One region of the Rhodococcus sp. NPDC056743 genome, then DNA from elsewhere that is predicted to be linked to it. Evidence: riboswitches for the same ligand, from Rfam matches in the RefSeq annotation. Region 1 holds a riboswitch; each other region holds the start of a gene.
The links. Region 1 has a riboswitch for S-adenosylmethionine ahead of ACFRFQ_RS29550 (LLM class flavin-dependent oxidoreductase). Riboswitches for the same ligand answer to the same signal wherever they lie in the genome.

Region 2: linked by a shared signal. The riboswitch ahead of ACFRFQ_RS10070 (aminotransferase class V-fold PLP-dependent enzyme) and the one ahead of ACFRFQ_RS29550 (LLM class flavin-dependent oxidoreductase) in region 1 are both predicted to bind S-adenosylmethionine.
Region 3: linked by a shared signal. The riboswitch ahead of ACFRFQ_RS15940 (bifunctional o-acetylhomoserine/o-acetylserine sulfhydrylase) and the one ahead of ACFRFQ_RS29550 (LLM class flavin-dependent oxidoreductase) in region 1 are both predicted to bind S-adenosylmethionine.

The regions. Positions count from the first base shown of each region.
Region 1 covers NZ_JBHTZI010000016.1:77,561-85,512, reverse strand. The annotation lists gene ACFRFQ_RS29560 (MFS transporter) at 1-104, opposite strand, end outside; gene ACFRFQ_RS29555 (NtaA/DmoA family FMN-dependent monooxygenase) at 174-1,568, opposite strand; gene ACFRFQ_RS29550 (LLM class flavin-dependent oxidoreductase) at 1,598-2,677, opposite strand; SAM riboswitch class I at 2,682-2,774, opposite strand; gene ACFRFQ_RS29545 (ABC transporter substrate-binding protein) at 2,955-4,595, opposite strand; tRNA gene ACFRFQ_RS29540 (tRNA-Phe) at 4,843-4,919, opposite strand; tRNA gene ACFRFQ_RS29535 (tRNA-Asp) at 4,990-5,063, opposite strand; tRNA gene ACFRFQ_RS29530 (tRNA-Glu) at 5,199-5,271, opposite strand; gene ACFRFQ_RS29525 (TetR family transcriptional regulator) at 5,383-6,036, opposite strand; gene ACFRFQ_RS29520 (MarR family winged helix-turn-helix transcriptional regulator) at 6,455-6,889, shown strand; tRNA gene ACFRFQ_RS29515 (tRNA-Lys) at 7,103-7,175, shown strand; gene ACFRFQ_RS29510 (hypothetical protein) at 7,488-7,952, shown strand, end outside.
Region 2 covers NZ_JBHTZI010000004.1:10,584-18,535, reverse strand. The annotation lists gene ACFRFQ_RS10095 (ABC transporter substrate-binding protein) at 1-1,083, opposite strand, end outside; gene ACFRFQ_RS10090 (CGNR zinc finger domain-containing protein) at 1,218-1,796, opposite strand; gene ACFRFQ_RS10085 (hypothetical protein) at 1,860-2,237, shown strand; gene ACFRFQ_RS10080 (hypothetical protein) at 2,330-2,674, shown strand; gene ACFRFQ_RS10075 (hypothetical protein) at 2,719-3,333, opposite strand; gene ACFRFQ_RS10070 (aminotransferase class V-fold PLP-dependent enzyme) at 3,464-4,786, opposite strand; SAM riboswitch class IV at 4,841-4,955, opposite strand; gene ACFRFQ_RS10065 (hypothetical protein) at 5,166-5,492, opposite strand; gene ACFRFQ_RS10060 (BCCT family transporter) at 5,989-7,842, shown strand; gene ACFRFQ_RS10055 (Pls/PosA family non-ribosomal peptide synthetase) at 7,937-7,952, shown strand, end outside.
Region 3 covers NZ_JBHTZI010000006.1:310,005-317,956, forward strand. The annotation lists gene trpS (tryptophan--tRNA ligase) at 1-412, opposite strand, end outside; gene ACFRFQ_RS15915 (barstar family protein) at 439-933, opposite strand; gene ACFRFQ_RS15920 (ribonuclease domain-containing protein) at 933-1,451, opposite strand; gene ACFRFQ_RS15925 (exodeoxyribonuclease III) at 1,461-2,306, opposite strand; gene ACFRFQ_RS15930 (MFS transporter) at 2,332-3,471, opposite strand; gene ACFRFQ_RS15935 (NADP-dependent isocitrate dehydrogenase) at 3,672-4,895, opposite strand; SAM riboswitch class IV at 5,202-5,346, shown strand; gene ACFRFQ_RS15940 (bifunctional o-acetylhomoserine/o-acetylserine sulfhydrylase) at 5,490-6,785, shown strand; gene ACFRFQ_RS15945 (homoserine O-acetyltransferase) at 6,818-7,921, shown strand; gene ACFRFQ_RS15950 (hypothetical protein) at 7,930-7,952, opposite strand, start outside.

The DNA.
Region 1 (7,952 bases):
TCGGAAGTGGACGCGTCCAGTGACGCCCGGATCGACGGCACTCCGATTCCGAGCACCGCCGAATCGAGGAGGGTGGTGAACCCCGCGGCTACGCAGACGATAATCTCCCAGCGGACGGCCGAATCGAGCTTGGTGGATTCGGGCGCCGCTGTGACTGTGTGGGACAGGACCCGCTACCCCGCAGCTTCGGATGCGGCGCGACGCGTGAGCGGCGGACGCAAACCGAGGTGCCCGCGCAGCGTCGAGGTGGAGTACTCGGTGCGATAAGCACCGCGCTCCTGCAACTCCGGAATCAGCCAGTCGACGATCTCGTCAAGCCCGGTCGGTACCAGGTACGGCGAGATGTTGAATCCGTCCGAAGCCCCGTGACGCACCCAATGCACCAACTGGTCGGCGACCTGACCGGGGGTTCCGGCAAAACCGGATCGCTGCGACGTCTCGATGGCAACCTGACGCAACGACAGGTTCTTCGCCTCGGCGAGCGCCCGCCATTCACGCGCAATCGCGATGGGGTCGTTGCCGTCGCGGGCCGCTCCCCTGGTCTCGGACACCGGCCGAGCAACCGGATCTTCCTCGGGCAGTGGACCGTCCGGATCCCGATCAGAGAGGTCCTTACCCCACACCAACCCGACGAGAGACAGTGCCGTCTGTCCGGTGTACTGGCCTTCGAGAACCCACCGGACCTTCTCCTCGACCTCGGACTCGTTCTCCGCAAGCACAATCTGGGTACCCGGGAGAATTTTGACATCATCCTCGGGCCGCCCCGCTGCCCGCAACCTCGCACGGATGTCGTCGGCAAAATCGAGCGCATCATCGAAATGCGTTCCATGACGCGAGAAGATGACGTCGGCATGTGTCGCCGCGAAATCTCGCCCGCTCGGCGAATCGCCGGCCTGGAAGATAACCGGGTGCCCCTGCCGACTCCGGGGAAGCGTCGGCGTCACGGAGATGTCGAATTGGGAAGTCTGCCTGCGTACTTCGCTCACCGCACCCGGCGCCGACCAGTTCTCGGACACGCGGGAATCCGAGACTGCGGCGTCTGCCCACGAATCCCACAGTGCCCGTGCAGTTTCGATGAACTGGCCGGCCCGTTCGTAGCGCAGAGCGTGATCGAGGAAACCGCCACGGCGGAAGTTCTCACCCGTCCACGCATTGTCGGTGGTCACCGCATTCCACCCGGCCCGGCCGTCGGAGAGAAGATCGAGGCCGGAGAGCCGGCGTGCGAGGTCGGCAGGTTCGTTGTACGTGGTGTTCTGCGTCGCGACCAGCCCGATCTTGTCGGTAATACCGGCCAGGGTGGCCAGTTGCGCTATGGCGTCGGGTCGGCCGGCGACATCGAGATCGAGAATCTTGCCGTTCTGCTCACGAAGGCGCAGGCCCTCGCCGAGGAAGAAGGCGTCGAACAGTCCGCGCTCGGCGGTGAGAACCAACCGCCGGAACGTCTCGAAGTCGATTTGGGATCCGCTGGCGACATCGGACCAGATGGTGGTGTGATTGACACCTTGGAAGAAGACGCCGAAATGAACATGAGCGTCGGGTCGAGGCACGGCGGAGCGTGATGCAGTCATAGCCGAAATATCCTTAGCACGAAGTCAAGTCAGGAGGAATGAGCAAATCGATTGACGGGCCGTTGCAGGCCGAGGTTGCCCCTCAGCGTCGAACCCGGGACCGGACGTCGTGTCAGGCTGTCCTTGGACAAGGCCGGAAGGACGAACTTCGCCAGCACCGGAAGGTCCTCGTCGATCACGAGCGGATGGAAGTGAACACCGTCGAGATCCCCGGCCAGTTCCTTCAACTGCGCCGTCGAAGCCACTGGGTCGCCGGCCAGAATCAGGCGGCTGCTTTCCACGGCTTCACCGTGCGAATTCAGTTCGGCCAGTCGCTGCGCCGCAGACAGATTCGGTGTATCGAAGGCCACGTCGACTTCGGTGATCACCAATGACGCGCCCTCATCGCGCGCATTCGCCGCTGACCGTGCGATTGCATCGACCGAATCACCGGAAACGAGAACGACGTCCGCCTGACGCGGATCGATCGCGCCGTACCGTCCGAACACCACCAACTGCCCCTGCGGTGGCCGCGGAACGATCGCCGGGCCTTTCACCGAGAAAGTGTCACCCTCGAAGTTCACGTAGTGCAGACGGTCCCGCTCGAGGAACCGACCGCTGGCGTAGTCACGAACGACGGCGTCGTCCTCCCATGAATCCCAGAGATCGGTCACGACGGTGATCGAATCCCGTTGTTCTTGGCGACGCGCCGATTCCGTCGACACCGGCGCCCTCCCCCAAGCCTTGGCCGCCGCCTCGTCCTCGACGGGTACGGGGAGCCAACCGCCGCGTCCACGCGAGGAATAGTCGAGCGTCGCCAGTTGCGACGACGTGTGGAACGGTTCGGCATACGTGGTGCCCACAACCGGAACCAGCCCGATCGTGCTGGTAGTGGCGGCAACGTACGACGCCCTCGAGACGGCGTCGATACGGCCGACCACGTCACCGGCCGGCGGCACGATGGAATCGTCGAACGTCGCAAATGTGAATCCCGCATTCTCGGCGGCCGCGACACGATTACGCAGAGTCTTACCCGTGAGCAGTTGGTCCGGGCGATACGAGCTCCGACGCCAGGCAGCGGGGTGGGTACCCTCGCCGTCCAGTTCGATACCCACGGCAAATACGGTCATGCGTCCTCCATCGGTCCTGGCGGTAGCACCCAAACTCGAAGAAGGGGGGTTGCTGCGGCGTCGTCGAGCCAGGTCTCTCGGCCACTCTGGATGGTGACTGCAATCTATGTCGACCATGACAGACAAGTCAAATTCGATTATTCGAATTACCTTGACTAGCAACATATTTCAAAAGAATCACGATGATCGAAAGGGTTGCATGTTCATGCGATCGGACCGGACATGACAAAACCCCGCCCGACTCACGTCGGACGGGGCTCTCGGGTTGCGTGTGACGCTACTTAGCGCCCATCCATGCCTGATCGAACAACATGATGCCCGTTGCAGTCGGAACCACGCCGTGCACGTTCTTCTGCCAAGCCCAGAAGGAGGCCAAGCCACCGACCGGAGCCGACGGAACCGTTTCGTTCCACAGGGTCTGGATCTTGCTGATCACGGCCAACGCCGACGCATTGTCCTTCGTCTGCTGCAGATCAGCGATCAACTGATCCATAGCGGGGTTGGCGTAACCCGCGGTGTTGGACTTCGAGGTGCTGTTGGTGGTCGAGTACAGACCGAGATCGGGAATCGACTCGTACAAACCGATACCGGCGTGAGCGAGGTCGAAATCGTTCTTGACGTAGACGTTCTGAACGATGTCGCCGGCGTTGTTCGCAAGAATGAGGTTCACCTCGAACCCGACGGCCTGAAGCAGAGACTGCACAGCCAAACCGATCGCATGGTCCTTCGGCTCGCTGAGCACAATGTAGTTGAGCGTGCCGTTGTATCCGTCGGCCTTGGCCTGGCTCAGAAGTTCCTTGGCCTTGGCGGGGTCGTACGCGATCCCCGGGGTGTCGACGTGCCACTGTGACGTCGTGCCGAACAGTTCCGATCCCGGGAGTCCTTCACCGTTTTCGGCGCGCTGGTCGATCAGCTCCGGATCGAGTGCATAGCCGATAGCCTGGCGGACCCGGACATCTGCGCCCGGTCGACCTTCACGGTTGTTGATGATCTCGGCGCTACCGGCGTTGAGTACGTCGATGTAACCGGGATAGCCGGCGGATTTGGCGGAGTTGATTGCCGACGTCAGACCACGAATGTAAGCAACGTCCAGCTGACCACTGTTCAGGGATTCGAGATTGGCCTGCGGGCCGTTGAGCGCAACCATCCGAAGCTGCTCGAGCTTCGGAGCACCACCGTAGTAGGCGGGGTTGGCCTTGAAGATTCGCTCGACGCTCGGGCTGAACACGCCTTCGGTGAACGGTCCGGCACCGACCGCGGTGAACTTGTCACCCTGCTGCGAGCTGGGAGCGACGATCATTCCGTGGCCGAGTGCCAGCATCGACGGAAAACGCATCCACGGCGCACTCAGATTGAAGACCACGGTAGCGGCATCCGAGGCTTCCATCGAAGCGACCGAGGCCAGCCACAGTTCTGCGCCGTTGCCCTTACCTGCGTTGTACCGGTCGATGCTCGCGATGACGGCGTTGGCGTCGAGTGCAGTGCCGTCGCTGAACTTCACGCCGTCACGCAGCTTCAGGGTCCAGGTCTTGCCGTCGTCATTGGTGTCGAGGGACTTGGCCAACTTCGGTTCGAACTCTCCGGTCGCCGTGTCGTAGCTCACCAGAACGTCGTACACCGCTGCCAGAGCTTCGCCGCCGGAACCGCCGCGCGCTGCAACCTTCGTCGGATCCAGGGAGGACGCGAGAACCTGGACACCGTACGTCAGTGTTCCGCCTGCGACCGGCGTGCCGGCATCGCCCTGTTCGTTGATCATCCCGGTGACGATCGACGCCGATCCGGTGTCACCGTCGGTAGTGCCGTTGCCGTCGTCATTGCTTGCGCACCCGGCAAGCAGAATGCCGGCTCCGAACAATGCAACTGCGGTACGGCTGAATTTCCCGATGCGTCGGGACCTCGAGTGAGACACGTCGACCATCACTTCCTTCTTGCGCAGAGAAAGTAGGACCGGACATCGTGAGACGGCCGGACCACCCGCACCCCTGAAATGGGTGCTGCGGGTAATAGTGATGCTCGACAATGAGTGATACACAGCACGTTCCCGCTGACCGGAACCAATTCGACGGAATCCGACCGATCAGTTCCAATAACCGCGGCGAACAATAGAAAAAGCTCCAGCTTCACTGTTTTGAAAACAGGAATCTGGAGCTTAATTTATCGAGTTGTGGTGGCCAGGGCCGGGATCGAACCGGCGACCTTCCGCTTTTCAGGCGGACGCTCGTACCAACTGAGCTACCTGGCCGGACGGCACCCGAACCGAATGCCTATCGCACTGCATTGTTCCCAGCCTATTGACTGAGAACAATGCTTTGCGACCCTGACGGGACTCGAACCCGCGACCTCCGCCGTGACAGGGCGGCGCGCTAACCAACTGCGCCACAGGGCCTTGCTTTTTCCTTGCTGTGAAACCGTACTACATCTTCTCGCTGCTCCCAAACCACTGTCCTAGCTGGGTATTTCTGCAACTCAAAGCGTGTCGTGCGGGTCAAACCATACTGCATCGTTTCGCTTTCGCAAAACGTACCCCCTACGGGATTCGAACCCGCGCTACCGCCTTGAAAGGGCGGCGTCCTAGGCCGCTAGACGAAGGGGGCGCGCCGGATCACTCCGAGCAGTGCTCCCTGCGTCGTTCCTTGGGAGCTTGGATAGCTTAGGACACAGCACCGGAAAAACTCAAATCGCCAGGTCAGCGAGCAAAAATGGCACTATTCCCGCACATAGGACTCAACTACTGTCCAGCCATCACGATGAAAGTTCTCGAGCCAATCCCGACTCGCCATCGCTTCGAGCAGCACTTCGAGCGCTTCCTCGAACCAGAGCGCGAGGTCGCCACTCTGTGCCATCAGATCTGCCATGTACCGCTGCCCCGCCAAGCCTGCCGCAAGGACACGCGTGAACTTCTCAGGATCAACGCCTTCGCGCAACAAACCTTCGGACTTGGCGCGGGTAGCCAACTCGAATGCCGAGCGCCCCCACACCTGACCTGCACCCGACTTCACGTCGGCATAGAACTCCGGTTCGATGATCAACCTGAATTCCGCCTGCACGATCACATTGGTTCGAAACAGTGTCGCAATGTCGAGCACAAGACCATGAAGAAGCTGGAACGGATCAAGGTCCGTCCGTTTGGACCATTGATCGGTGACATCCGTGAACATCTCCATCGCGCCGGTCAAGATCGCTCTTGCCAACTCTTCTTTCGATTGAAAGTGAAAGTACATGGCACCCTTGGTTGCACGGGAGCCTTCAAGGATCGTGTTCACCGACGCCGCCGCGTAACCGCGCTTGGCGAACTCAATTGCAGCCGCTTCGACCAGGGCGGCGCGGGTACGCCGCGCACGCTCTTGTTGACGTGCCATATGCGGTGTTATGCCTCTCGCCGAGTCGATATCCGAAAGGTGCCGCCTGCGACACCCACAATCCCCCGGAAGCTCACAATATCCCCTCCGGATTCGCCGCGTAAGACTTAACGCAACACCCACCAAAAGTACTAGTTGTGTCATTCGATCAAATGACACCGAAAAAGCAAGCACTCGCCAGAACACACCGGGTGGTATCGTTTTGGCCGCTCGGGTGCGGCACAGGGGGTGCGCATCCGAGCTTCTTCTTTTTCGAGCCGGTGCTGCACTACCCACGACGCCGAGACCTCGCCATCGCGCCCCGAAGATTAAACAACCACAGATACTATTTTCTCACAATACGTGCAAGAAAATCAGACACTTCCCCATCAACTAAACAGTTAGGCTGCCTAATATGCAAGGCAGTCAAGGAGTGGTAATGAACCAGGACGAGATCAACGCGCTAGCGGAAGACCTCGGCGTGTTTGCACGACGTCTACATAACGAACGAGTTGGGACCCACCTCGGCGCCACTGCCGTCCACGCTCTCGGACATCTCGACCGGCACGGACCCATGGCGGCCAAATCCCTCGCACAACTCGAGCGTGTCACGCCTCAATCGATCGCCAAGACGGTTGCAACACTCGAAGCTGGTGGTTTGGTAAGCCGGCGATCCGATCCATCCGACGGTCGGGCGCACCTCATCGATCTGACCGACGCCGGCGCGTCCGCACTCCACGATGATCGCCGCCTGAGGAACAGATGGTTCACCGAAGCCATCCACGCCGAGTGCACAGACGCCGAACGTGACCTCCTCCTGATCGCCGGCAGAATCCTGCGCAGGGTCGGAAATTCGAATAATCCACCTCCCTAATCGCCCAACGGAGACCTGGACACTCAAACATCCTCCACTGCAGCAACTCTCACATCATTTACCCATCGTGACTACCGCCCCTTACCGGCATCGCACCCTCGGACGCCTAGGCAACCGACACCGATCCGGCGGCGTGATCGAGATCCCGGAATCACCCCTTTGACGGGGGCGGTGTTTTCACCTGCTTCGCGGTCTGGTTAGACTCTGCGCCGCGCCCCTATAGCTCAGTTGGTAGAGCTACGGACTTTTAATCCGCAGGTCGTAGGTTCGAGTCCTACTGGGGGCACACCCGAGCGCCTGACACTCTCTTCGGAGGGTGTCAGGCTGTTCTGTTTCCTATGCCTCACCCCTTAGCGGCATGCTTCACAGCACTGCACACAGCCACATGTTCGTCTCGGTCGGCGTCGCCGCAACATTCTTGTTTGAAAAGGCGCGTTTCGCGTCGCGCAAGAATTGTCATGTTTGATACTTTTGTGCCTGTGAGGGACACTCCTCGGATTCGCTCTGCACCCCAGCACGGACAGATTGCCGGATATCCGCGAAATTTGTTGTGCGCGAATGCCATTACGAAATAGCGCACGAAAGCAAGAGGCCGGGAATGTCCGAGATAGATACCCGAGAACGGATGGCACCACCACCTACCGCCTACGAACCCGATGACCGTTGGGTTCCGGTAGACCGACGCTGGTTCGGTCTCGATCGCACGACCATTCTCCCGGCCGCCGTAGTGTTGGCCATCGCGATCCTGATGAGCATCGTCATCCCGGCGATCAACGACGCGGTCTCGTACGACGACCCGGTCGTCGCAGGAGATGTCATGGAACTCAACTACGGCATCACCTTCGTTCCTGCGCCCGGCTGGGGAATCACCGACGGCGTCCGTGAGACGGATGCTCCGGTAACCGGTTCGTTCCCTCCTCGCGCGACGCTCGTGAATGGCGGTGCGATGTTCACCGTGTACACAGCACCCTTCTCCGGCGACGCGAATGCCCTCCTGGAACAGATCAAGAAGACTTCGGATGCGCTCGCTACCGAAGAGTCGCTGCGGGTAAGCGACGATTCC
Region 2 (7,952 bases), on a different contig from region 1:
CTTCCAGCCGGCGTCGGACAGAGTCTTCTTGGCTGCGTCGACGTCGAACTTGGGAATCGTTCCTTCGACACTGTTGTAATCGCACGCAAGGGGTTCCGATACTGCGAGTGCGCGTGCGCGAGTTCCCTTACCGCCGGTGGCGATCTCGGTGTAGTCGTCCAGATCGACTGCTTGTACCAGGGCCTGCCGCACAGCACGGTCCGCCGTGGGTAGGGCCGCGAAATGATTGAAGATGAACTCTCCGGACAACGTGGTGTACGTCTTCGAATCCAGACCCGCCGCCAAGACTCGTTCCTCATCAGCGCCGGCTACCGCTGCCGCGTTGACCCCGCCGGTGAGAACAAGATTCGCGGTTGTACTCGGGTCGGTGACAATCTTGATCGTCACGGTCTTCGGTACTCCGAGAGTGTCGGAAGTGGTCTCTCCGTTCGGACTCCAGGTGTATCCGTCGCGGCGTTCCATCGTGATGTGATCATTGGGAACAACTTCGGTGACCTTGAACAGACCCGTTCCGTTGCTACTCGAACGGATGCTGGCCGGGTCTTCGAGCGTCGCGGCACACGGAAGGCGCATCGAGCCTATCCGCGAGAGCAGAAAGGGTGCCGGTTCGGCGGTGGTGACCGTCAATTCGTCACCATTCGCCGACGCTGAAGTCGACATGGGCACAGTGGATCCGCGCAGCGGTGAAGCGTTTTCAGGGTCCATGACCCAGTTGATGTCGTCGGCCGCCGTCTGGGCGGTGAAGGAAGTACCGTCGACGCAGGTGATGCCCTTCTTGAGCACGAACTTCAGCGTGTTTCCTTCTTCACTCCAGCTTTCAGCCAGGTACGGACGCACAGCGCGTGTTTGCGCATCGACGTCGATCAACGAATCGTACGAGTACGCGTTCACGATCTGAGTCGAGGTGAGATTGGTGATCAGAGGATGCAGATTTCCAGGATCGGCGTTGATGACAGTCGTGAAACTGCCGTCCTTTGCATACTCGCCGACCGAACCTTCCGAACTGGACGCACCACCACACCCGGCCAGGGCGAACACGCCAACGCTGATAACTGCTGTCGCGGAGACAGAACGAGCTTTCATACCAGCCGCCATCTACTAGAAGTTGCCATGGCGACAATGGTGCGGGACTGGCGTGGTCTGGATCTCGTTGAAGTCACCCATACAGTTGGACGTACTCTGTTCGATTGTCACTATCGACCGGGCAATCACAGCGACTAAGTACGACGCTGTCGTTGCCGATGATTCGCGACGTTGATTCGGTTGCCACACAACGCCGGCATGCAGTAGCGGCGTCGCCCTCCCCGGCTTGTATCGACAAACACCCCGTTGCACGTCGGCGACGCGCATGGGCGGAATCGTTCGTACCCCAATGTGCGCAGAGTCCCCAGCAACGAGTAGCCGATCAACAGCGCAAGTTCGCCGGCGAGATTGATTCTGCTGTCCGGTACCGCATTCCATCGATAGTCGGACCGGGCATCAGGCACGAGTCGGACGTGATGCGGGACGGTCTGCAGGAGTCGATGAGTGCGATCAACGAGCTCATCAGAAGTCGGAGCATCGAGAATCGAACGAATCCCCTCTCTGAGTTCCTTGACCTCAGCAAGTTCACCGCTGGTAAGCCGACGTCCGTTGGTGAGCGCATCCGGCGAGAGTCCATGTTCGTCCAGTAGATCGTGAAGCGCCTGAGGGGCAGCCAACGCGTCACCTGCCTCCACCCACACGCGGGGCGAGGTATTGACCAAGTCGGTCGCAAACGACGCACCGGCGACGTAATCGTCTAAAACTACTTGCATCCCTTACCGTCCTGCCCTACCGTAATTGAATAACCTAACTTTACACCTTACGGAGGCGGCGGGATGGAACATTGCGCAGACCACAGGCTGCCCGAGATACTCCGAGACACTCACCACCGATTGCGCCGCGCCGGCACCGTGGCATCGCAGACACCCGTCGTCGCTGCCGATCTCTACTGGTCGATCGGCGCGCTCGCCCAGTGCCTGACCGCGATGGACGAGGTCATTTCACAACTTGGAATCAATGCCCGAAAGCAGTTGCGCGCTGGAAAGTTCGACGTCCAGAGCGGACCGTACGAGGGAGAACCCGACGCGGCGCTACTCACGGCGGTTCTTGCCCTCGCCCGAGCATCGAGCAGTTGCGAACCAGTTCAGATGGCAATCGGCAACGCCCAGATCGCGGTGAGTGATCTCGTAGTGTCAAGGCCCACCAGCGCCTAACGCCCGAGCTTGCGGCCCGCTCCAATAGAGACTGTATGGTTGGTTTCTGGGTAACCAACAGAGCATCGACCAGCAGGAGCCGGGTTATCACTGTGAGTGCAGGAGCATCGACAATCTACGAGGACCGAACGGTCCGGCTCGACGATCAGGGCGTCACGATCCGCCACTACTATTTCCCGTTTGTCAGTAAGTACGTTCCGTACTCGCAGATCCAATCCGTCGACCTCGGAGTCATGTCATGGCTGAGCGGACGCCTACGAATCTGGGGAACAACAGATTTCAGCTCGTGGTACAGCCTGGACCTGCTCCGGCCGTGGAAAGACACAGCCGTCGTTCTCACACTCACCAGCCGCGGCGCGGTGTCGTTCACTCCGCGCGATCCCGGACACGTCGAGAATCTGATCGCAGAGCACCTCGAAGGGCGCACCGGCGCATGATGATCAGCGCCTATCCAGCGTAGGCGTGGCGCACGCAATAACCTTCAGGACGCGAGAGTGCGCTGACGCTGCGGCAACCCGAAGCGACCGAGAACCTCGTCGACTGCGGTGGCCGGAGTCACCAGACCCCGCGACTGTAGCCACGGAATGGTCTCGCCGACAAGATGTTCGAGAGTGCGAGGCAGCGACAACGGGAGCAAGGTCACACCATCTGCGACGTCGGCAGCCCGAATATCGGCGATCAAACTGCCGAGCCCGGACGGCGTACCGACGTAGTGCAGCGAAGCCGGGACTCGCGGGACGCTCAGCGCACTGTCCAACTGCGCCAACTCTTTACGCGCAGCGCGCGCTTCCGGGGCAATCAGGATTTCGAGATCGACCAATACTGCAACGGAGTCGGGATCGCGGCCGTCCTCGGCAATCGCTGCACGGATCTGGGCTCGCTGAGCCTGCGCGTCACGCAGGTCGGCGGCGCGGATTCGAATGACATTGACAGGGAAGGCCGTCAGATCGAGAAGGGTGTCACCTTCGGTGAGATCTACCCAGTAGTCTGCGCCGATGAGTGGCAGGTTTCCGGGAGCCCCTTCGGCGGCGGGATGGTGGCCGAATCCGGTCAGCTCAACAGCTACGTGCAGGGAGTGTGATGCGATAGAAGACATGTGTATCTCCGAAAGTATGGAGGGAGGGGTGAGCGCGAGACGATCGTCAGCTCGTACACATTCCAAACGTCGCAGTTGCCATGCCTGCCATGTTAGTTGCCTATTTCAGTCAGTGCATCCGGATGTGAGCTCAGACGCATTCGGCTGCGCCGGCGTCGCCGGCGGTGCCACCAAGGAAAGTGCGGGTCTCGGGCACGGGATTCCATGCACCGGAGGTCTTCTCGTAGTTCCAATCACGCTGATTGGAAACCAGGATGCTCACGGCGTTGATCAGGCGATCCACGTCGTCAGAACTGCTGCCCAATCCGAGGCTGGCGCGGACGGCACCGCCGGACAGGCCGAGACGAGAGAGCAGCGGGTGCGCGCAGAAGCGTCCGTCGCGGACGCCGATACCGTGTTCTGCGGAGAGGAAGGCGGCAACCTCGCCGGCTTCGTATCCGTCGACGGTGAAGGTGACAATTCCGACGGCGTCAGGAGCATCGGCCCACAAGCGGAGCAGGTTGACGCCCGCGATGGCATCCAGTCCGTCGGTCAGCTGAGCGGTAAGCGCCTTCTCGTGCTCCGCGATCACATCGAAGTCGAGCGCGGTCAGCGCGTCGCAGGCTGCGGCGATTGCAGCAGCACCGAGAACGTTGGGCGAACCGGCCTCGTGACGGGCGGGAGCGCAGGCCCACTCGGTGGACTCGATGGTCACCTCACGGACAGCGCCGCCACCGGCGAGGTACGGCTTGGCCTCGTCGAGCCAGTCACGGCGACCGACGAGGACGCCGGCACCGAAGGGCGCGTACAGCTTGTGACCGGAGAACGCGAGGTAGTCGACTCCACATTCCTGCAGGTCGATACGACGGTGGGGAGCCAACTGAGCAGCGTCGACGAGGATACGTGCACCACAACGGTGCGCAATGTCCGCAAGGCGTGCGATCGGCAGGATCTCGCCGGTCACGTTGGACGCTCCCGTAATGGCGAGGAGCGCGGCGGGCTTGGTGCACAGCTCCGCGATCAGTCGCTCGATGGTTTCTTCGACGGTATCGGCGGCCGTGACGATACGAGCGTCGTTCCAGGGCAACAGGTTTGCGTGGTGCTCGATGTCGAGAACGACGGTGCTACCGGGCACGGACTGAGCGAGGAGGTTGAGCGAGTCAGTGGTGTTGCGGGTGAAGACGACAACCTGATCGTCGGCGCAGTTCACAAAGCGTGCAACCGATTCGCGAGCGTTCTCGTAGGTCAGCGTGGAGATCCGGGAGGCGTATCCGGCACCACGGTGGACGCTGGCGTAGGTGGGAAGAAGTTCCGCAATACGGTCGGTGACCTGGGCCAATGCCGGCGCGCTCGCTGCGTAGTCGAAGTTCGCATAGGAACACTCGCCACCTTGGACGAGGGGAACCTGCAGGTCGGCGCCGGAAACGTTGGCGATGGGAGCGGTGCAGGTATCGGCACTCAGAACAGCAGTCATCGAAGACAATCCTCACGTTCAAGGACTCATTCGTTCGGGTGATGTTCCCGGAAGAGTCCGCGCTTGCCGAATCCGTTTTCGGATACAGCCGGGTCGTCACCCGGAGCACCCCACCGCGGAGGAGGGTTGCCGACCAGCAAGCCGGGGCTGAACACTGGTACTCGTGACCTGCAAACGAGAATGGCAGGACTCCGGCGGCTTGTCAACTCGGAGGGATGAAGAATTTTTCCTGGCCGGCCGACCGTTCGGCACACGAGGTGAAGGGCACGTCTCCTGGTCGAGCTACGCCGACAGTTCTTCGACAATGAACCGAGTGAATTTCGCGTCGAATGTCCCTATGTTGCAACATGACCCGGCTGTCGGCCTGCACGCTGCCGCGTCACTCGCCCTGAATCGACAAGTCCGGCCACGGCGGTCGACGAAGAACCGCCAGTGTTGCGATCACGGCGGCCGCCAATCCGATAACCTCCCCCAACAACGCAATTCTCGACTGATCCGTTGCCGGCACCCATAGCGCCTTGCCGTCCCGAATGGAGAACACTCCAACGGGCACCGCAATCGGGTCGCCGCGCCATCGCCGATGCAGGCGTGAAACCGCGATGATCGTCGTTCCATCGCTGGTCTCGTAGGGTTCGGAGAAGATCTTCGCAACACCGGACTCTGCGCGAAGTTGCTCCACTGCATCCTGAATCTCCATAGTCACCATGGTCGCACCGATACAGCGGAACTGTGCGAATATCGACCCGTTGGCCGAGCCGGAAAAGGGGCGGCGGCGTACATAGTTGCGACCGTCACAGTCACGTTTCGGTATCGACCCCGCCCATCATTGATATTGCGGGAAATTGCGAGTTAAGCATCTGACCGACAAAGAGTTTCGCCGAACTTGACAATCGCTTGACAGTGCTGAATCACATGAGATCGACATCCCCTCTCAGCCCCAAGAGAATTCGTCGTTCCATCTCTGAAATGCAGACCAATGTTGCTACTGTGCAACATTTTACAGCGAAATTCCGGCGACGAGGAAGCAAATGTCATGACAATGCACCATCTTTCGTTGAGTTGAGTTGCCGGAAGCCTGCCGTTAGTTTGGAATGCAAAGCAATAGCCCGGTCTTTACTGCGATGGTGCGAGCGTTTGCCCACCTACGCGACCTGTGGCCGCCGAAGTGGCGATAAGCACGCTGAACTGTGTGAAGGAGCGAGATGACTGCGGTCAAAAGCGCGTGGAGGGGATTGCGGAAACCCGTATTCGTCCCGGCATCGATAGCGATCTTCGGGCTGATCGCCTTTGCCGTGATCTATTCCGGAACTGCGGCCGACGCGTTCCAAAGCCTGAACAACGCCATCACTGATGGCGTCGGCTGGTGGTACATCCTGTCCGCCACCGGATTTGTGGTCTTTGCCCTCTACTGCGCGATCAGCCGGATCGGCAATATCAGACTCGGCCGCGACGACGAACAACCCGAATTCGGCATGATGTCGTGGTTTGCCATGCTTTTCAGTGCCGGCATGGGCATCGGATTGGTGTTTTACGGAGTGGCCGAACCACTTTCACACTACGTGGACCCGCCAGTCGCGGGCCGGGTAGCAGGATCCACCGACGCGGCCGCAAATCAAGCCATGGAACTGACAATGTTCCACTGGGGCCTGCACGCGTGGGCGATCTACGTTGTCGTCGGTCTCGGACTGGCGTACATGACGTACCGCAAGGGTCGCCCCCTGTCGATCCGGTGGCTCCTCGAACCCCTACTCGGACGCGCTCGCATCGAGGGCAAGATCGGGCACGCCATCGACGTCGTCGCGATCGTCGGCACCCTGTTCGGCGTTGCAACATCGCTCGGATTCGGTGTGCAGCAGATCACCGCCGGCCTCGACTACCTCGGCTGGGTGGAGACCGACAATTGGTTGGTCGTCGCCATCATCGTCATCGTGACCGGCATGGCCACGTTCTCGGTGGTCTCCGGTGTCACCAAGGGACTGAAGTGGCTTTCCAACATCAACATGATCCTGGCTGCGGCCCTTGCTCTGTTCGTCCTGGTCCTCGGCCCCACACTGTTCCTTCTCCAGTCCTGGGTGCAGAACCTCGGCGGCTACGTACAGGCCCTTCCGGAACTGATGCTGCGCACCTCTCCGTTCGCCGACGACGGCTGGGCAGGCGCGTGGACGATCTTCTACTGGGGATGGTGGATGAGTTGGGCGCCGTTTGTCGGAATGTTCATCGCCCGCATTTCTCGTGGACGCACCATCCGTGAATTCGTATTCGGTGTTCTGCTCGCGCCCACACTCGTCGGTTCACTGTGGTTCACGATCTTCGGCAACTCCGGCATCCTGCGTCAACGCAACGAGGGCACCATGCTCGACGCGTCCGGCGCCGTCGACACCAACACGTCGTTGTTCACGCTGCTCGACGGGCTTCCGCTCGGAACGATCTCGAGTGTTCTCGCCATCGTGGTCATCGTGTTCTTCTTCGTGACGTCCGCCGACTCGGGTTCGATCGTCATCGACATCCTCGCGACGGGCGGCAATCTGGAGACATCCAAGATCACGCGGGTCTACTGGACGTTCCTGTCCGGCGCTGCCTCGGCTGTTCTGCTGCTGGTGGGTGGCAGCGGATCTCTGACGGCCCTGCAAACCGTGGCGATCGCAACCGCCGTACCGTTCTCGATCATCATGGTGCTGGCCTGCCTGTCCATGCTCAAGGCGTTCCGATACGAGGTCGCCGCAGCTCCGCGGTACTTGCGGATCTCCACCACGAACAGTTCGGCCGACGTGCCACAACCGTCGAGCAAACGATTGCGTGACCTGAACATCTCGTCCAGCTTCGCGGGGCTGGCACCGTCACAATCGGGTATCACCACTGATCCAAGTGATACTCACATGTTCGTCGCGGTCCACGAAGTACCGCAGCACGCGGTCAACATCGATCCCGATACCGGCGTCGTCGACATCTCCGCAGATTCTCGCGCCGTCGACCCTCTGGGCGGAGAGGTCTTCGACACGCCTGAGTTCGCCGATTCGGCCGAAGGGCACCTGCAGAACGCCACGAACTCGGAATAAGCGCAGTGTCGGCATGTTGCATTAGGCAGAACTGTTCACCAACTCGCAAACTTGTCATGAGATAACAACTCGACAGGTCGCACGACTAAAGATCATGAGCAGAACAGGAT
Region 3 (7,952 bases), on a different contig from region 1:
TGAACAGTCCGACACTGGCGTTGTCACTGCCCTGTTTGGACGACTTGTCCTTGAATTGCGTCATCCGGCTGGCCTCACCGAAACCGGTGATGCAATTCAAGACCCAGGCAAGCTGAGCGTGCTCGGGAACCTGACTCTGGACGAAGATCGTTGCACGGTCTGGGTCGATCCCGATGGCAAGTAGCTGCGCCACGGCAACCTTGGTGCGCCGACGCAGTTCCTTGGGATCCTGGGTCACGGTGATGGCATGCAAGTCCGGGATGAAGTAGAAGGCATCGAAGTCGTCCTGCAACGGCACCCACTGCTGCAGTGCGCCCAGGTAGTTACCGAGGTGGAAGGAATCCGACGTCGGTTGGATACCGGACAGCACGCGAGGTTTTGCCGTGGGCTTCTGTTCTGCAGGGGTCGACATGCTTCCGATCTTTCCACGAGGGTGATTCAGTGGGTGTGTGTGGTGTCCGGGTAGCGGAGCACCGCAAGTTCCGCGGCAAAGGTTTCTTCGGAGTCCGAGTCGAATTGATACGCGGTGCCGAACACGGTGGGCGCCCATTCCTCGGCGTAGAAATCCATCGATTCCCGGAACCACGGCAACTGATCGGGTTCGCCGCGTAGCAAAAACTCAGCGTCTCGGACGAGAACGACGAACCCGGCGCCGAGGCCGAGTACATCGTCGAGATCACGCATGACGTCATCGAACGCGTCCTTGTTGCGGCCGAAGTGTGACGGAAACTGAAATGCTGCCGCAAATTCGTCGAAGACCTGCGCGACGGTCTGCAGGTGCGATCCGCGAACGACGCGAACAACAAGATCGCGCATCCGGAGATCCCTCGCCAACTCGTCCAGAAGCGCCGGCTCGCCGGACACAGCCACCGACGCGACGCCGGATTCCGGATCGAGCCACCGGTCGACACTGACAGCTCCGAGATCAGACATCAGCGGATCCTCGTAAAGGTCTCGTAGTGATCGAGGGTGTACCACGCGGAACCGTCGTTGCCGGTGACGATCCGCTCGGCATCACGGCCCTGACCGCTCTTCTTCGGATTGACATCCCACTCCTGGTAGACAACCCGGCCACCACCTGCCCCGACGGCCGGCAACCTGCCCTCGCTGTTGCGGAAGGTGACGCCGCCTTTGGTTCCCACCGCATTCGCGGAATCCGGCCACCGTCCGGCGTCGATTTCCACCAACGTCGCGAGTACCCGCGCCGGCGCATCGCTGCTCACTTGCTGGGCCGACGACTTCTGTGCCGACGAGGTCGGTTGGGCCGCCTTGGTGGTAGCGCCGGGCTTGACCTGGGTTGACGTCGCCGCCGAAGTCGACGTGCTCGAATTGGCCGAGCCCGCCGTCGCCGAACTGTCGGAGTCCTGAGAGGACAGCACCATCGCGAGCACGACCGCGAGCACGGCGACGACGACGGTGCCTAAGGCCTTGAGTGTCTTGGCACTGGGCATATCCGATGCCTACCGGTAGGAGACGGTGACGGGGGCGTGATCGGACCAACGCAAATCGTAGGATTCCGCGCGTTCGACGACGCCTACCTTGGCGCGCTCGGCAAATGCTCGGGTTGCCACCTGGTAATCGATGCGCCAGCCGGAATCGTTGTCGAATGCCTTACCCCGGTACGACCACCACGAGTACGGTCCCTCGACGCCCGGATGCAGCGTCCGGAACACGTCGACCCACGCGGACTCGTCTCCGAACAGAACGTCCATCCACTCCCGCTCGCTCGGCAGGAAGCCGGAAGACTTCTTGTTGCCCTTCCAGTTCTTCAAGTCTGCTTCGTTGTGGGCGATGTTCCAGTCACCACTGACCACCACGTGGCGCCCGGCCGACTCGGCAGCAGCGGCGGTGACCGCGAGATGAGCTGCGAATGAACTCATGAACCGTTCTTTCGCTTCTTGCTTCGGGGTCAGTGCCTCCCCCGTCGGCAGGTAGAGACTTGCCACCGTGAGGTCGGCAAAATCCGCTTCGATGTAGCGTCCCGCGTCCTGAAATTCTTCGTCACCGAAACCGATGCGAACGGCGTCGGCTTCGACGCGGGACAGGACGGCGACGCCGTTGCGTCCCTTGGCCGACGGCTCAGCCGAAACGAGGAACCAACCGTTCGACAGCGCAGGTTCGAGAGTCTCGTGCAACTGCTTGTCGGATGCTCGGGTTTCCTGCAGACAGATGAAATCCGCGTCGGTCTTCTCGAGCCATTCGGTCATGCCCTTGCGGGCTGCGGCTCGAATGCCGTTGACGTTCACCGACGTGATCGTGTGAGGCGCGAGAATATGAGAGTCAGCTGTTTGTGGCACGGCAAGCACCGTAGCCGATGGTGCCGACGTGTTCTCAGTTCGCGGCTCTACGCTGCAGGATCACTGCAACCACCAGGACGCCGAGGCCGGCGACGGCAAGGAGTGAGCCGACCGCAGCGGGCGCGGTGTAACCGAAGCCTGCGGCGATCACCACTCCACCGATCCAGGCTCCGAACGCATTCGCGATGTTGAGGGCGGCGTGATTGAGCGACGCGGCGAGGGTCTGGGCGTCCTCGGCCACGTCCATCAACCGGGTCTGAAGCCCCGGAACCATGGACGCGCCGGCCAAACCGATGAGGAAGACGAAGAGCAACGCCGTGTACGGGTTACGAACGGCGAGCACAAAGACCGCAAGGATGATCGCAAGCGACGCCATCGACGCGAACAGGCCCTTCATGAGCGCCCGATCCGCGAGAAAGCCACCGACGAAGTTGCCGGCCACCATGCCGAGGCCGTAGAGCATGAGCGCCAACGGAACAAACGACGCACCCAAGCCGGACACGTCCGTGAGCGTCGTGCTGATGTAGGTGTAAACGGCAAACATGCCACCGAATCCGACCATGCCCACTATCAGGGTCATCCACACCTGGATGCGGCCCAATGCCTTGAGTTCGGTGATCGGGTTGGTGATCGGCATAGCGTCGAGGCGCGGGATCCAGACAAGCAGCGACACCACAGTTGCGACACCGATCACCGCGACCAGCGCGAAGGCACTGCGCCAGCCCACGGTTTGCCCGAGCCACGCGGCCGCCGGCACACCGACGACATTGGCGACGGAGAGACCCATCATCACCATGGCAACAGCTTTGGCACGCTTACCCGGTTCGGCCAGGTGCGCCGCAACCAGGGCGGCAACACCGAAGTACGCACCGTGCGGCAACCCCGCGACGAATCGGGCGAGCATCAGCGTCGTGTACGACGGCGCGAACACCGACGCGGCATTGCCCACGGTGAACGCAATCATGAGAGCGATCAAGAGTGTGCGGCGCGGGATCCGAGCAGTCAGGGCCGCGATGAGCGGCGCACCCACGACAACGCCGAGCGCATACGCGGAGATGACGTGACCGGCGGTGGGCTCGGACACACCCAACCCGGTTGCCATCTCCGGTAGGAGACCCATCGCCACGAACTCGGTGGTGCCGATACCGAACCCGCCGAGCGCCAACGCGAGCATCGCCGGACCCCTGGTAGAACGGGCCCTGGATGTCGGGGCATCGAGGTGGGAAAGGGTTGACGACGTCACTGGTCAATTGTTGTCGCAGACTTGGTTGAACTTCCAAGTGAGAGCCGGTGAGTTCGCTCACGTGAGACCACGGACACACATGGGACGCCCGGAGTGCCCGGGCGTCCCATGTGAAAAGTGAAGCTGTGAAACTACTTCGCGGCCATGGCCTTCTGCAGGTTCACATCGAGCGCACCGAGGAATTCTTCGGTGGTCAGGTAACCCTGGTCGCCGCCGACCAGCATCGAGAGGTCCTTGGTCATCTGGCCGCTTTCGACGGTCTTGATGACAACGTCTTCGAGCTGCTGCGCGAAGCCGATGACCTCAGGGGTGCCGTCGAGCTTGCCACGGTGCTCGAGCCCACGGGTCCACGCGAAGATGGACGCGATCGGGTTGGTCGAGGTGGGCTTGCCCTGCTGGTGCTGACGGTAGTGACGCGTGACGGTGCCGTGAGCAGCCTCTGCCTCACAGGTCTTTCCGTCCGGTGTCAGCAGAACCGACGTCATGAGGCCGAGCGAGCCGAAGCCCTGAGCCACGGTGTCGGACTGGACGTCGCCGTCGTAGTTCTTGCATGCCCAGACGTAGCCGCCCTCCCACTTGAGTGCGGAAGCGACCATGTCGTCGATGAGGCGGTGCTCGTAGGTCAGACCTGCGGCATCGAACTCAGCCTTGAACTCGGTCTCGTAGACGTGCTGGAAGATGTCCTTGAAGGCACCGTCGTACGCCTTGAGAATGGTGTTCTTGGTGGACAGGTACACCGGGTAGTTCTGCTGCAGACCATAGGTGAGCGACGCGCGAGCGAAGTCACGAATGGAATCGTTGAAGTTGTACTGCCCCTGGACGATGCCGCCGTTCTCGGGGAAGTTGACCAGTTCGTGCTCGATCGGTGCGCTTCCGTCCTCAGGCGTGTAGGTGATCATCACCTTGCCGGGGCCGGGGACCTTGAAGTCTGTGGCGCGGTACTGGTCACCGAATGCGTGACGGCCGATGATGATCGGCTTGGTCCAGCCCGGGACGAGTCGCGGAACGTTCGAGATGATGATCGGTGCACGGAAGATCGTGCCGCCGAGAATGTTGCGGATCGTTCCGTTGGGGGAACGCCACATCTTCTTGAGACCGAATTCCTCGACACGAGCCTCATCCGGCGTGATGGTGGCGCACTTGACGCCCACGCCGTGCTTCTGGATCGCGTGTGCGGCGTCGATGGTGACCTGGTCATCCGTCTCGTCGCGGTACTCGATACCGAGGTCGTAGTACTCGAGGTTCACATCGAGGTACGGGTGGATCAACTTGTCTTTGATGAACTGCCAGATAATGCGTGTCATCTCGTCGCCGTCGAGTTCGACGACGGTGCCCTCAACCTTTATTTTGGACATGGGTGCTTCGCGTCCTCCTAGGAAGTTTCCCCTGGTTACACGGTTGCGGTCACACTTTGTGAGTGGGTCCGCGAACGGTTCGATTATCAAACCTAGACTGTGTGGACTGATCCCGGGAGATGAGTCCCAAACAAGACAAGCGTACTGCTAACCCTCGGGACCGCAACCGGCAGCCCCTCCTCCAAGTCACTACCGGCCGGTAACTTTTGCCTGCTAGTGGGCGCGCTCGCGTCGAATGGCGACTGGTGACACCGCACACTTCGACCCGCGTCATGCGTCGGCTTCACTCCCGGTAGAATTCAGCTCGGTCATGAGTACCAGCGTCAAGCCCCGGCTCGCTGGACGGCAACCCTCCAACCGCGGTGGGGTGCCCCGGGTGATGACCAGGTCGCCTCGAGGTGAAACTGCGCAGTTGCAGCTTCACCGGATTTCCAGGCGACAAGCGCGGGTCCGACAGGGACGGACCCCAGACCGGGCCGAGCCCCACGGAGGTTTTTCAGTATGTGTCGCACTTGTAGATAGACCCCAGCACGGGGCGGCGATCATTCGCCCCCGTCCGACAGCTATCCGTCAGACCACTGGAGTACACAAATCATGACCGACATCTCAGCTAACTGGTCCTTCGAGACCAAGCAGGTCCACGCCGGACAAACCGCAGACACCGCGACCAACGCACGCGCTCTGCCGATCTACCAGACAACCAGCTACGTCTTCGACAACACCGATCACGCTGCCGCGCTGTTCGGCCTGGCCGAGCCGGGCAACATCTACACGCGCATCATGAATCCGACGCAGGATGCCGTCGAGCAGCGCATCGCTGCACTCGAAGGTGGAGTCGCTGCACTCCTGCTGTCGTCGGGTCAGGCCGCCGAGACCCTCGCGATCCTGAACCTCGCCGAAGCCGGAGACCACATCGTCGCCTCGCCCTACCTCTACGGCGGCACCTACAACCTCCTGCATTACACGCTTCGCAAGCTCGGCATCGAAACCACCTTCGTCGAGGATCCGGACAACCTCGACCAGTGGGCAGCTGCCGTCCGCCCCAACACCAAAGCCTTCTTCGGCGAGACCATCGCCAACCCCAAGAACCACATCCTCGACATCCCCGGCATCAGCGCCCTCGCCCACGAGAACGGAATACCGCTGATCGTCGACAACACCGTCGCCACCCCCTACCTGCTCCGCCCTCTCGAACACGGCGCAGATATCGTCCTGCACTCCGCCACCAAATACCTCGGCGGGCACGGCACCGCTATCGCCGGCGTCATCGTCGACGGCGGAAGCTTCGACTGGACCCAGGGACGCCACACCAACTTCACCACCCCCGACCCGAGCTACAACGGCGTCACCTTCGCCGACCTCGGCGCGCCCGCCTACGCACTCAAAGCCCGCGTACAGCTCCTGCGCGACCTCGGCTCCGCCGTCGCGCCGTTCAACGCGTTCCTCATCGCCCAAGGCATCGAAACCTTGAGCCTGCGCATCGAACGCCACGTCGCCAACGCCAAGCAGGTGGCCGAATTCCTCGAAGGCCATCCCGCCGTGGCCTCCGTCTCCTACGCGGGACTCCCCTCCTCACCGTGGTACGAACGCGGAAAGCAACTGACCCCCAAGGGAACCGGCGCCATCGTCACCTTCGAGCTGCCCGGCGGTGTCGACGCAGGCAAGAAGTTCGTCAACGCCCTTACCCTGCACAGCCACGTCGCCAACATCGGTGACGTCCGCTCCCTCGTCATCCACCCCGCCTCCACCACCCACGCCCAACTCACTCCCGCGGAACAGCTCGCGGCCGGAGTCACGCCCGGACTCGTCCGCCTCGCCGTCGGAATCGAAGGCATCACCGATATCCTCGCCGACCTCGAAACCGGCCTCACCGCGGCGGCGGCATCTTGACCGTCAACGAAGCCCAGACAAAGGTCGCCGATATCCTGCCGCCGCCGGACGGCCGGGTCGGAACCGTCGACATCGGCTCACTCCAGCTCGAGAACGGCGCAGTGCTGCCGTCGGTATCGCTTGCGGTTCAACGGTGGGGCGAGCTGTCTCCGAACCGCGACAACGTCGTTCTGGTGGAGCATGCACTGACCGGAGACTCACACGTCACCGGCCCGGCATCAGACACCCAGCCCTCCCCCGGTTGGTGGAACGGGATGGTGGGCCCCGGCGAACCTGTCGACACCGGCGAATGGTGCGTCATTGCAACCAATGTTCTGGGCGGTTGTCGTGGTACCACCGGTCCGAGTTCGCTTGCCGAGGACGGCAAGCCGTGGGGTAGCCGGTTTCCGGGCATCTCCATTCGCGATCAGGTCGCAGCCGAAAAGAAGCTGATCGACCTGCTTGGTATCGATCGGCTTGCTTCAGTGGTCGGCGGCTCCATGGGCGGCATGCGGACCCTCGAATGGGCTGTGTCGTATCCGGAGAATCTGAACTCCGCACTGGTCTTGGCCACAGGTTCACGCGCCACCGCCGATCAAATCGGTACACAGACAACACAAATCGCCGCCATCATGTCCGACCCCGATTGGCAGGGCGGCAATTATCACGGGACCGGACGCACTCCCCGCGCCGGACTCGGGATCGCCAGGCGCATCGCGCACCTCACCTACCGCGCCGAAACGGAACTCGACACCCGTTTCGAGAACACCGCCCAGGGGCATGAAAACCCCTGGAACGGTGGACGATACGCGGTTCAGAGCTACCTCGAACATCAGGCCGACAAACTCGTGTCGCGTTTCGATCCCAGCACCTACGTGTTGTTGACCGAGGCCATGAACCGTCATGACATCGGCCGCGGACGCGGTGGAGTCGCAGCGGCATTGGCGTCGATCACGGTCCCGGTAGTCGTCGGCGGAGTCGATTCCGATCGTCTTTACCCGCTACGTCTGCAGGAAGAGATCGCGGCCGGAATCCCGACGTGCGCCGGCCTCGAAATCCTGAATTCCAAGGACGGGCACGACGGTTTCCTCACCGAAGCCGACGCCGTGGCAAAATTGCTGCGCCGGACAATGGAGTTGGCCCGCACGGCTCGTTGAGCACTCAGCTACCGGTCACGCTTCCCAGTGA